DNA from 3 places in the Amycolatopsis mongoliensis genome. Region 1 is predicted to be linked to each of the others. Evidence: riboswitches for the same ligand, from Rfam matches in the RefSeq annotation. Region 1 holds a riboswitch; each other region holds the start of a gene.
The links. Region 1 has a riboswitch for S-adenosylmethionine ahead of QRX60_RS48080 (aminotransferase class V-fold PLP-dependent enzyme). Riboswitches for the same ligand answer to the same signal wherever they lie in the genome.

Region 1 (3,263 bases):
CGTTCGAGCCAGGCGACCAGGGCCAGGCCGAGCGTGGCGAGGACCGGGCCGCGGGTGGCCGCGTCGAAGCCGAACCAGCTGTAGGCCAGCAGGTCCAGCAGGGGCACCGCGACCAGCACGCCGACGGCGGACAGCACGGCCGCTTTCCCGCCGAGCCGCCGGGCGTACCAGGCCACCACCGCCAGGAACGCGGCGATGAGCACCCACTGCCAGGCCACGCCGATTCCGCCCCGGTAGGCGAGGACGGTGTCGGAGAGGCTGAGGAGCCGCTGCGTGCCACCGTGGCCCTCGACGGTGAACCCGAAGATGCTGTCGTAGGACGGCGGGGCCGGGTCCGGCGCGAGGCGGGTCGCCAGGTCCGCCGTCACGGCCGAGCGGTGGAACAGTTCGACCGTGACCAGGACCAGCTCCGCGAACCCGAGCAGCGCCAACGGAACCCAGTGCCTCCCCATCGGCCCAGGGTAACGATCAGCAGAACGGCGGCAGCTCCCGCGGGTCGCCGACCGGGGCCCAGCGGCCGTCCACCTTCGCGTACTCCCAGCGGGCCCCGCGCGCGACGATCTGGCGCAGCGCCAGCACGACGCGGTCGACGTGCTCTTCGGTGCTGCCCAGGCCGAGGCTGACGCGGACCGCCTGCTGCCCGGCGCCGCCGGTGACGCCGATGAGCCGCTTGGCCGCGACGTGGGCGCAGAACGCACCGTCGCGCACGCCGATGCCGTACTCGGCGGACAGCACCGCCGCCAGCCAGCCGGGGTCGAAGCCGTCGACGACGAAGCTGACCGTGCCGACGCGGTCGACCGGCGCGTCGAAGAGCCGCAGCTCGGCGCAGCCCGGGATGCCTTCGAGCCCCTTGCGCAGCCGGGTGAGCAGAGCCTGCTCGTGCGCCACGACGGCGTCCCAGTTCTCGCTGAGCTTCTCGCACGCGACGCCGAGCGCGTACACGCCGACGGTGTTGGGCGAGCCGGCTTCGTGGCGTTCGGGCCCGGCGTTCCAGACCACCGCGTCCTCGGTGACGAGCTTGGTCGCGCCGCCGCCGGCGAGGTACGGCCGGGCGGCGCGCAGCCAGTCGGCGCGGCCGATCAGCGCGCCCGCGCCGAAGGGCGCGTACAGCTTGTGACCGGACAGCGCGACGTAGTCGACGTCGAGCTCCTTGATCGAGATCCGCCGGTGCGGAGCCAGCTGGGCGGCGTCGAGCGCGATGCGGGCGCCGTGCTTCCGCGCCACGGCGGCGATCTCCGCCACCGGCAGGAGCTCACCGGTCACATTGGACGCTCCGGTGACGACGACCAACCGCGGTCCCTGCGGGGAGTCCGCGAGGGCTTCGTCCACAGCGGACACTGCCGCGAGGCGGGTGCGCGGGGTCGGGATCCGCCGGACGTTCGGCCCCTGCCACGGCAGCAGCGCGGCGTGGTGCTCGGTGTCGAAGACGACCACCGAGGTGTGCCGGGGCAGGCTGCGGGCGAGCAGGTTGAAGGAGTCGGTGGTGTTGCGGGTGAACACGACGGTGTCCGTGCGCCGGGCGCCGACGAAGCGGCGCAGGACGTCGCGGGTGCGCTCGTAGAGGCGGGTGGAGACCTGCGACGCGAACCCGGCGCCGCGGTGGACGCTGGCGTACCAGGGCAGGAACTCGTCGACGGCGCTGCGGACCGCGTCGAGACAGGGAGCGCTCGCGGCGTGGTCGAGGTTGGCGTAGCCGACGGTTTCGCCGGTGACGAGCGGGACCCGCAGGGCCGCCCCGGCCACGGCCGGGATCTCCTGGGGGACAACGGTTTCGACGTGCTCGGCGGGGGTGACGGTGCTGGTGCGGTCGATGGCGAGAGTCATCGAGTGCCTCCTCGGCGGTCCGGGGGACCCCGGCGAGGGGCCCGCGCTTGCCCGTCGCACGACGCGACCGGCCCGGTCTTCACCCGGGGCACCCCACCGCGGTAGGAGGGTTGCCGGCCAGCAAGCCGGGGCTTCGCGCTGGCACTCATGACCTGAGCCAGAAGGTAACCGAGAACGCCGCCGGCGGCCAACCCCGCCTCACATTCTGAGACGCCGCTCACACACCGTGAGCGTCAGAGCTTCGCGCGGAAGTGCCCCGGCAGCTGCGTCACGGCGTCGTCGGCGAGGTGCGTCGCCGTGCCGGTGTACTGCTCGGCCCCGGCGGTGAAGCGCCAGCCGCCGATGGTCTTCCCGTCGACCGGTTCGCCGACGGCCGCCGCGACGGCCGTCGAGACCTCGGCGAACGACTTGCCGTCCCAGTTCGCCGCCGCCGGGCCGGCCGGCAGGGTCCAGAGCGTGAAGTGCACGTGGGCGCCGGTGCTGCTGCCGCCGCACGGCAGCGCGTTGCCGGTCGAGCCGAGCTCGGCCCCGGCCTCGACGTGCTCACCGTCGGTGACCTTGATGCCTTCCATGTGGTAGTACCCGGTCCGCCAGCCGCCGGCGTGGTCGATGGTCACCCAGTCGCCGCCCGCGCAGTGCTGCAGGTGGACGGTGCCGGCCAGCGGCGCGCGCACGGTGTGGTCGGCCGGGCTGAAGTCGACGGCGTTCTTGACGCCGGTGCTGCCGTCGTCGGAGTGGATGCCGGCCGAGTAGACCTGCTGGCCGGCCTTGAACGGCAGGGCGAGCGCCGGGAACGGGGCCACTTCGGCGATCGCGGCCGGTGCGGCTGCCAGCCCGAGGACCGCGGTCATCGCGGCAGCCAGGACCGCCCCACGAACGTGCAGTTTTGTCACCGTGCGTACTCCTTTGACCTAACACTCACCCATTCGAACTAACCGGATCGAGCGCAGAGTAGGCCAAAGGTTGGATCACTGGGAAGATCACGTGAGGTTTTCGTGAGGGGCGTTCACCCTCGCGGAAAAAGATCACCAGGTCGGCGGGGAAACCGGACAAGCACCGGACAACGGCCAGTTCAGGGCACCACGGGTGCTCGAGGAGACATCACGCGTGCCGGGGAGGTCAACACGCGTGACTGAGGGGTCGACACGCGTGACTGGCGGGTCGACACGAGTCGTCCGATCGGTCACGGCGCGGCCACGACCACGAACGGGTCAACGACCCGACTCGCCCTTCCAGCGGGCCAGGCGGCCGGCCCGGTCCACGGCACGGAGCCGGCGCTCGGCGTCGTCGCGGACCCCGCTCGTCGTGACCACCAGCAGCTGGTCGTGCTCCTGCAGGCGGCTGGTCTTCTGCGGCGTGAAGCCCGCGCCGTCGCGCACGACCAGGCTGACCGTCGCGCCGACCGGCAGCCGCAGCTCGGACAGGTACACGCCGTGCAG
Region 2 (3,263 bases), 4.5 Mb from region 1:
GATCGCGATCGCGGAGAAGGTCCGCGACGCCCGCGGCGGCTACAGCGCCTGGCCGGTCTGCGGCAAGAAGGCCTGACGCTTTTCCGAAACGGCCCTCACCCTTCGCGGGTGGGGGCCGTTTCGCGTGCGCCGACGGGCATCACGCGTGTCCGGAGGGGCATCACGTGTGATTGCCGGGGCACCACGCCGATGCCCGCCGGATCACGGGTGATGCCCCTTCAGTCACGCGTGCTGCCTGCTCAATCACGCGAGATGCCCCATCGGTAAGCTCGGCCGGTGGTTGAACTGTTGGGACCTGCCGAGATCCGCGGGCTGGCGGCCGAGCTGGACGTGCGGCCGACCAAGAAGCTCGGGCAGAACTTCGTGCACGATCCCAACACCGTCCGCCGGATCGTCGAGCTCGCCGGCGTCGGCCCGGACGACGTCGTCCTCGAGGTCGGGCCCGGGCTCGGGTCGCTCACCCTCGGCCTGCTCGCCACCGGCGCGCACGTCGTCGCCGTCGAGATCGATCCCAAGCTCGCCGAGCGGCTGCCCGAGACCGTCGCGGACCGGGCGCCCGAGGTCGCCGGCAAGCTCCAGGTCGTCGCGGCCGACGCGCTGCGCATCGCCAAGGACGACCTGCCCGCCCAGCCGACCGCGCTCGTCGCCAACCTGCCCTACAACGTCGCCGTGCCGGTCGTGCTGCACCTGCTCGCCGAGGTGCCGTCCCTGACGTCCGGTCTCGTCATGGTCCAGACCGAGGTCGCCGACCGGATGGCGGCCGGCCCTGGCAGCCGGATCTACGGCGTGCCGAGCGTGAAGCTCGCCTACTACGGCCCGGCGCGCAAGGTCGCCGCCGTGCCGCGCTCGGTGTTCTGGCCGGTGCCGAACGTCGACTCCGCGCTCGTCGCCTTCGAACGCGGTGACGCTCCGGCGTCGGACGACCGCGACCGGCTCTTCGGCCTCGTCGACGCCGCCTTCTCCCAACGCAGGAAGACGCTCCGCGCCGCGCTCGCGGGCTGGGCGGGCTCGGCCGAGCGGGCCGGCGAGCTGCTGACGGCCGCCGGGATCGACCCGAAGACCCGGGGTGAGCAGCTCGGCGTGCACGACTTCGCCCGGCTGGCCGCCGCCCGTTAGCACGTCCACTCTGGAGCTTTCCGGGGGTTCCGGGTGGCGGGGCCCCCGGCCCGGGGCGAAGCCCCGGATGTCACAGAAGTCGACGAGGTTCGGCGAAAATACGCCTCTTGACGTGCGATCTCGCGATTCGGACACCTCCAGTCGTGTGATCTGGGCCAACAGGCTTGCTTTCGCTCCTCGGGATCGGTTTTACTCAGTACGTCCATCCCGAGCGACTGAGAGACCTGGCTCGCCGAAGTCGCAGCAACCACCCTCCACGGGGCAGGTGCTACCGCCAGGACCGATGGAGGCCGTTTCCGATGAAGAGGGTAGCTCGCCCCCTGCTCCTGACCAGGCGTCGCGTAGTCGACGAAGGCCGCCGCTCCGTGACCGCATGTCGGCGCTCCCGCTGAGCTTGCCCGAGCCGGTCCACCTCTTCTTCATGCACCGTCCATAAAGGACGGACTTCGACTGCGGCCGGGTGTCGCGCGCTGCGCGCACCCCGTTTTCTGGAGCCTTCGTGATCACCGTCGAAAACCTGTCCAAAACCTTTGCCACCAACGGAAATTCGGTCGTCGCCCTGCACGACGTCAGCGTCGAGGTCCAGGCCGGCTCGCTGTTCGGCGTGGTCGGGCCCGCCGGGTCGGGCAAGTCCGTCCTCGCCCGCTGCATCGCGTTGCAGGAGCGGCCCGACCGCGGCGTCGTCCGCCTCGACGGCCTCAACACCGGCACCCTCGACGGCCGCCGCCTGCGCGAGATCCGCCGCCAGCTGGGCGTCGTCTCGACGAAGCCGGAGCTGATCGCCGAGCGCACGATCGCCGGCAACATCGCCTCCCCGCTCGAGCAGCTCGGCGTCGACGGCCCGCAGCGCCGCAGCCGGGTCGGCTCGCTGCTCGACCTCGTCGGCCTGACGCAGCGCGCGACGCAGCGTCCCGGCGAGCTGACCGAGGGCCAGCTCCGCCGCGTGGCGGTCGCGAAGGCGCTGGCGGCGGCGCCGGCGGTGCTGCTGGCCGACGACCCGACCGCCGGGATCAACCCGGAGGAGGCCGGCGCGGTGCTCACCGTGCTCGACCGCGCCCGCTCCGAGCTGGGCACCACCGTCGTGGTCACGACGCCGGACGCCGGGGTGGTCCGCCGGGTCTGCGACGACGTCGCGGTGCTCGAAGGCGGCACGGTCGTCGAGCGCGGCACCGTCCTCGACCTGATCTCGAACCCGGCCAGCCGCACCGCGCAGGCGCTGCTGCCGGCCATCGAGACCTCCCGTTCTCAGTCGTCGCGCTACGACCGCTCGGTCGACGTCGTGCTGGTCGGCTTCGCGTCGATCGGTGCGCTGCTGCCCGAGGCCGCGGGCCGCTTCGACGTCGAGTTCGCCACCATCGGCGGCGGCCTGACCCGGATCGGCGACACCCCGGTCGGCCGGTTCCGCCTCGGCGTCCGCGGCGAGCGGGCCGACGCGGCGCTGGCGTGGGTCGCCGAGCGCGGCGGCCACGTGACGCACACCGCCCGCGGCCCACAGGGCGTCGCGGCCGCCTGACCCCAGCGCCCCAGGGCGGCCTTGGGTGCGTTCAACGCACCGAAGGCCGCCTTGGTTGCGTTGAACGCAACCAAGGCCACATTGGGGCGTTTCCGCGGGCACGTAGGCTGGTCGGGTGCTCGCCGTAGTTCCGCCTCCAGTCACCGTCCGGGTCCCGGCCAAGGTCAACCTGCACCTGGCGGTCGACGACCTGCGCGAAGACGGTTACCACGAGCTGGTGACCGTGTTCCAGGCCCTGTCGCTGACCGACGAGGTGACCGTCGCGGTCACCGAGGAGCCGGGGCTGGAGATCTACGGCGAGGGCGAAGGCTCGGTGCCCGCCGACGGCACCAACCTCGCCTGGCGCGCGGTCGAAGCGCTGGCCGCGCACGTCGGCCGCACCGGTGAGCCGAACGTCCGGGTGGTGCTGCGCAAGGGCATCCCCGTCGCGGGTGGCATGGCGGGCGGCAGCGCCGACGCGGCGGCGACCCTGGTCGGGCTGTCGAGCCTCTGGAACCTCGACATCACGCGCGACGAGCTGGCCGAGATCGCCGCCGGACTGGGCAGCGACGTCCCGTTCGCGCTCTACGGCGGCACCGCGCTGGGCACCGGGCGGGGCGAGCAGCTCGTCCCGGTGCTGTCGCGGCACACCTTC
Region 3 (3,263 bases), 480 kb from region 1:
AAGTGCCCCATCACGGCTCGCGCTACTCGCTGCCGTCGTTCCTCGCGGCAGTGGCGCCGAGGGTGGCGTTGGTCAGCGTCGGCGCGGGAAACACCTACGGGCACCCCAGTAAGTCCACAATGGACACTCTGGCGGCGCTGGGTGCCCTGGTCACCCGAACCGACCTGGACGGCGACACCGCGGTGGTCGGCGACCCGGCAGGCCCGACGGTAGCGCGCCGGGGCGAGCCGCGTGGCCCGCCGAAGCGCTGAAGGCCGGGGCGGGCGGCAGAGCCCGCCCCGGCGGTGGAGGTCAGTAGCCGAGCGCCTCGTTCACGGCCTTGGCGGACGGCGGCACGGTCGCCTTCGGGCCGACGTGGTTCTCGATCGCGTCGAGGGTCTTGAGGCCGTCACCGGTGATCAGGAGCACCGTCTCGGCGTCCGGGTCCAGTTTGCCCGTCTCGACCAGCTTCTTCGCCGTCGCGACGGTGACCCCGCCCGCGGTCTCGGTGAAGATGCCCTCGGTGCGGGCGAGCAACCGGATGCCTTCGACGACCTCTTCGTCGCTGACGTCCTCGATCGCGCCGCCGGTGCGGTTGACGATGTCGAGCACGTACGGGCCGTCGGCCGGGTTGCCGATCGCCAGCGAGCGGGCGATCGTGTCCGGCTTGACCGGCTGGACCACGTCCTGGCCGGCGCGGAACGCGGCCGACACCGGCGAGCAGCCGGTGGCCTGAGCGCCGAACACCTTGTACGGGCTGGCGTCCACGAGACCGAGCTGGCCCAGCTCGCGGAAACCCTTGTCCACCTTGGTCAGCTGCGAACCGGAGGCGATCGGCACGACGACCTGCGGCGGGATGCGCCAGCCGAGCTGCTCGGCGACCTCGAAGGCCAGCGTCTTCGAGCCTTCGGAGTAGTACGGCCGGACGTTCACGTTCACGAACGCCCACTTCGGGTGCTCACCGGCGAGCTCGGTGGCGAGGCGGTTGACGTCGTCGTAGTTGCCGTCGACGGCGATCAGGTCGCCGTCGTAGACCGCGGTGGTGAGGATCTTGGCGCGCTCGAGGGTCTTCGGGATCAGCACGACCGACCGCCAGCCCGCGCGGGCCGCGGCGGCGGCCGTCGCGTTGGCCAGGTTGCCGGTCGACGGACACGCGAGCACCTCGAACCCGAACTCGCGGGCCGCGGCCAGCGCGACGGCGACGACGCGGTCCTTGAACGAGTGCGTCGGGTTGCCGGTGTCGTCCTTGACCCACACGCGCTTGAGGCCGAGCTCCTTGGCGAGGCGGTCGGCGCGGATCAGCCGGGTGGCGCCGGGCTCGGTGTTCGGGATCTCCTCGACATTGGACGGAACCGGGAGGAGCTTCTTGTAGCGCCAGATGTTCTTGGGGCCGGCCTCGATGTCTTCGCGGCGGACGCGGCCGAAGTCGTAGGCGACTTCGAGCGGCGAGAAGTCCTCGGCGGAGACGAACTCGGGGGCGAGCGGCTGCCGGTGTCCCTCTTCCTTCGACACCAGTTCGACGGCCGGACCGAGATCCGGGGTCTTCGTGGTGGAGGTCGTTCCGAGGGTGGCGGTCATCGCGAGGTTCCTTTCCTCATCTGCCCCGCCGAAGCGGGCCGGAATTGGCACCGTGGTCGTCAGCTACCCCGCGATCGCGGGATGACGGGCTGTACGCCGGTTGCCGGGGCTTCGTCGGGCCGTTCCCTCTGCCCCTCTGGATGAGCGGTATTCGATTGTCGGCGCGCGCTCGCCGGATGATCCGGGGCGGCTGCCTCGGCTACACCGTACGACATGGCGCTCACGCCGTGCCACGCCGGCCGCTCGACATCACCGGAGCGGGCGCACGACACCGCAAGTGAGAGGATCCTTCCGTGACCGCGCAAGCCACCGCCCCGGCCCCGCTGCTCCTGGTCCTGGGCGAGGAAGAACTGCTGATCGAGCGCGCCGTCCGCGAGGCGCTCGCCGCGGCCCGGGCGATCGACGCCACGGCCGAGCTGACCCGGGTCCGGGTGTCGGATCTCACAGCCCCCGAGCTGGCCGAACTCGTCAGCCCGTCGCTGTTCAGCGAAGGCCGCGTGATCGTCCTGGAGTCGGCGCAGGACATCTCGCAGGAACTGGCCGACGCCGTGGCTTCCTACCTGAAGGACCCGGCGGACGGCATCGTGCTGGTCGTCGTGCACACCGGCGGCGGCCGCAGCAAGGCGGGCAAGACGCTCCCGGCGGTGTTGAAGAAGGCGGGCGCCGAGGTCACCGAGTGCCCGAAGCTGACCAAGCCGGCCGAGCGCGAGCAGTTCGTGCGGCACGAGGTGCGCCGGGCGGGCGGCAAGATCGACCCCGCGGGGGTGGCCGCGCTGATCGACGCCGTGGGCTCCGACCTGCGAGAACTCTCGTCTGCGGCGACGCAGCTGGTGGCGGACGCCGGCGGGACCGTCGACGCCGAAGCGGTCCGCCGCTACCACCGCGGCCGCGCGGACGTCACCGGGTTCGCGGTCGCGGAGAAGGCCGTGAGCGGCGACCGCTCGGCGGCGCTGGAGTCGCTGCGCTGGGCGATGCAGCTGGGCGTCCCGCACGTCCTGGTCGCGGACGCGCTGGCCGACGCGGTCCGCACGATCGCCCGGGTCTCGGGTGCGGGCCGGGGCAACCCGAACCAGCTGGCCGGCGAGCTGGGCATGCCGCCGTGGAAGATCCGCAAGGCCCAGGGCCAGTCCCGGGGCTGGAACCAGGACGGCCTCGCGACCGCGATGCGGGTCGTGGCGAGGCTGAACGCCGAGGTCAAGGGCGTGGCGGCCGACCCGGGCTACGCATTGGAACGTGCGGTCCTCCAGGTGGCGGCCGCCAAGGGCGACCGCTGACCCGGGCATGAAGAAAGCCCCGGCCGAAGCCGGGGCTTTCCCAGAAATCAACCAGCTCAGAGCGCGTTGACGCGCTTCGCCAGCGCCGACTTCTTGTTGGCGGCCTGGTTGGCGTGCAGAACGCCCTTCGAGACGGCCTTGTCCAGCTTCTGGGCGGCGTCGCGCTGCAGCTCGACGGCCTTGGCCTTGTCGCCGGCCTCGGCGGCTTCGCGGACCTTGCGGATCGCGGTCTTCACCGAGGACCGGATCGCCTGGTTGCGCTGACGCGCCTTCTCGTTCGTCGTGATGCGCTTGATCTGCGACTTGATGTTGGCCATAGGGCAACTCCTGTTTCACTCGGTGAGATTCGCCGCCGCGCTCGAGTGGCCCCGCTCGCGAGAGCGGGCTTCCTCCATGACGGAATGCCGCACGGCAACGAGCGACAACCTTAAC

Region 2: it holds a riboswitch for S-adenosylmethionine, as region 1 does, so the genes downstream of both, QRX60_RS18220 (methionine ABC transporter ATP-binding protein) here and QRX60_RS48080 (aminotransferase class V-fold PLP-dependent enzyme) in region 1, are expected to answer to the same signal.
Region 3: it holds a riboswitch for S-adenosylmethionine, as region 1 does, so the genes downstream of both, thrC (threonine synthase) here and QRX60_RS48080 (aminotransferase class V-fold PLP-dependent enzyme) in region 1, are expected to answer to the same signal.

Annotation. Positions count from the first base shown of each region.
Region 1 is NZ_CP127295.1:10,036,419-10,039,681, forward strand. Features, by position in the region: gene QRX60_RS48075 (hypothetical protein) at 1-452, opposite strand, end outside; gene QRX60_RS48080 (aminotransferase class V-fold PLP-dependent enzyme) at 469-1,824, opposite strand; SAM riboswitch class IV at 1,863-1,977, opposite strand; gene QRX60_RS48085 (M23 family metallopeptidase) at 2,058-2,717, opposite strand; gene QRX60_RS48090 (potassium/proton antiporter) at 3,036-3,263, opposite strand, start outside.
Region 2 is NZ_CP127295.1:3,719,169-3,722,431, forward strand. Features, by position in the region: gene QRX60_RS18210 (resuscitation-promoting factor) at 1-76, shown strand, start outside; gene rsmA (16S rRNA (adenine(1518)-N(6)/adenine(1519)-N(6))-dimethyltransferase RsmA) at 277-1,116, shown strand; SAM riboswitch class I at 1,316-1,406, shown strand; gene QRX60_RS18220 (methionine ABC transporter ATP-binding protein) at 1,616-2,629, shown strand; gene QRX60_RS18225 (4-(cytidine 5'-diphospho)-2-C-methyl-D-erythritol kinase) at 2,745-3,263, shown strand, end outside.
Region 3 is NZ_CP127295.1:10,521,364-10,524,626, reverse strand. Features, by position in the region: gene QRX60_RS50125 (ComEC/Rec2 family competence protein) at 1-251, shown strand, start outside; gene thrC (threonine synthase) at 292-1,557, opposite strand; SAM riboswitch class I at 1,571-1,704, opposite strand; gene holA (DNA polymerase III subunit delta) at 1,851-2,831, shown strand; gene rpsT (30S ribosomal protein S20) at 2,888-3,148, opposite strand.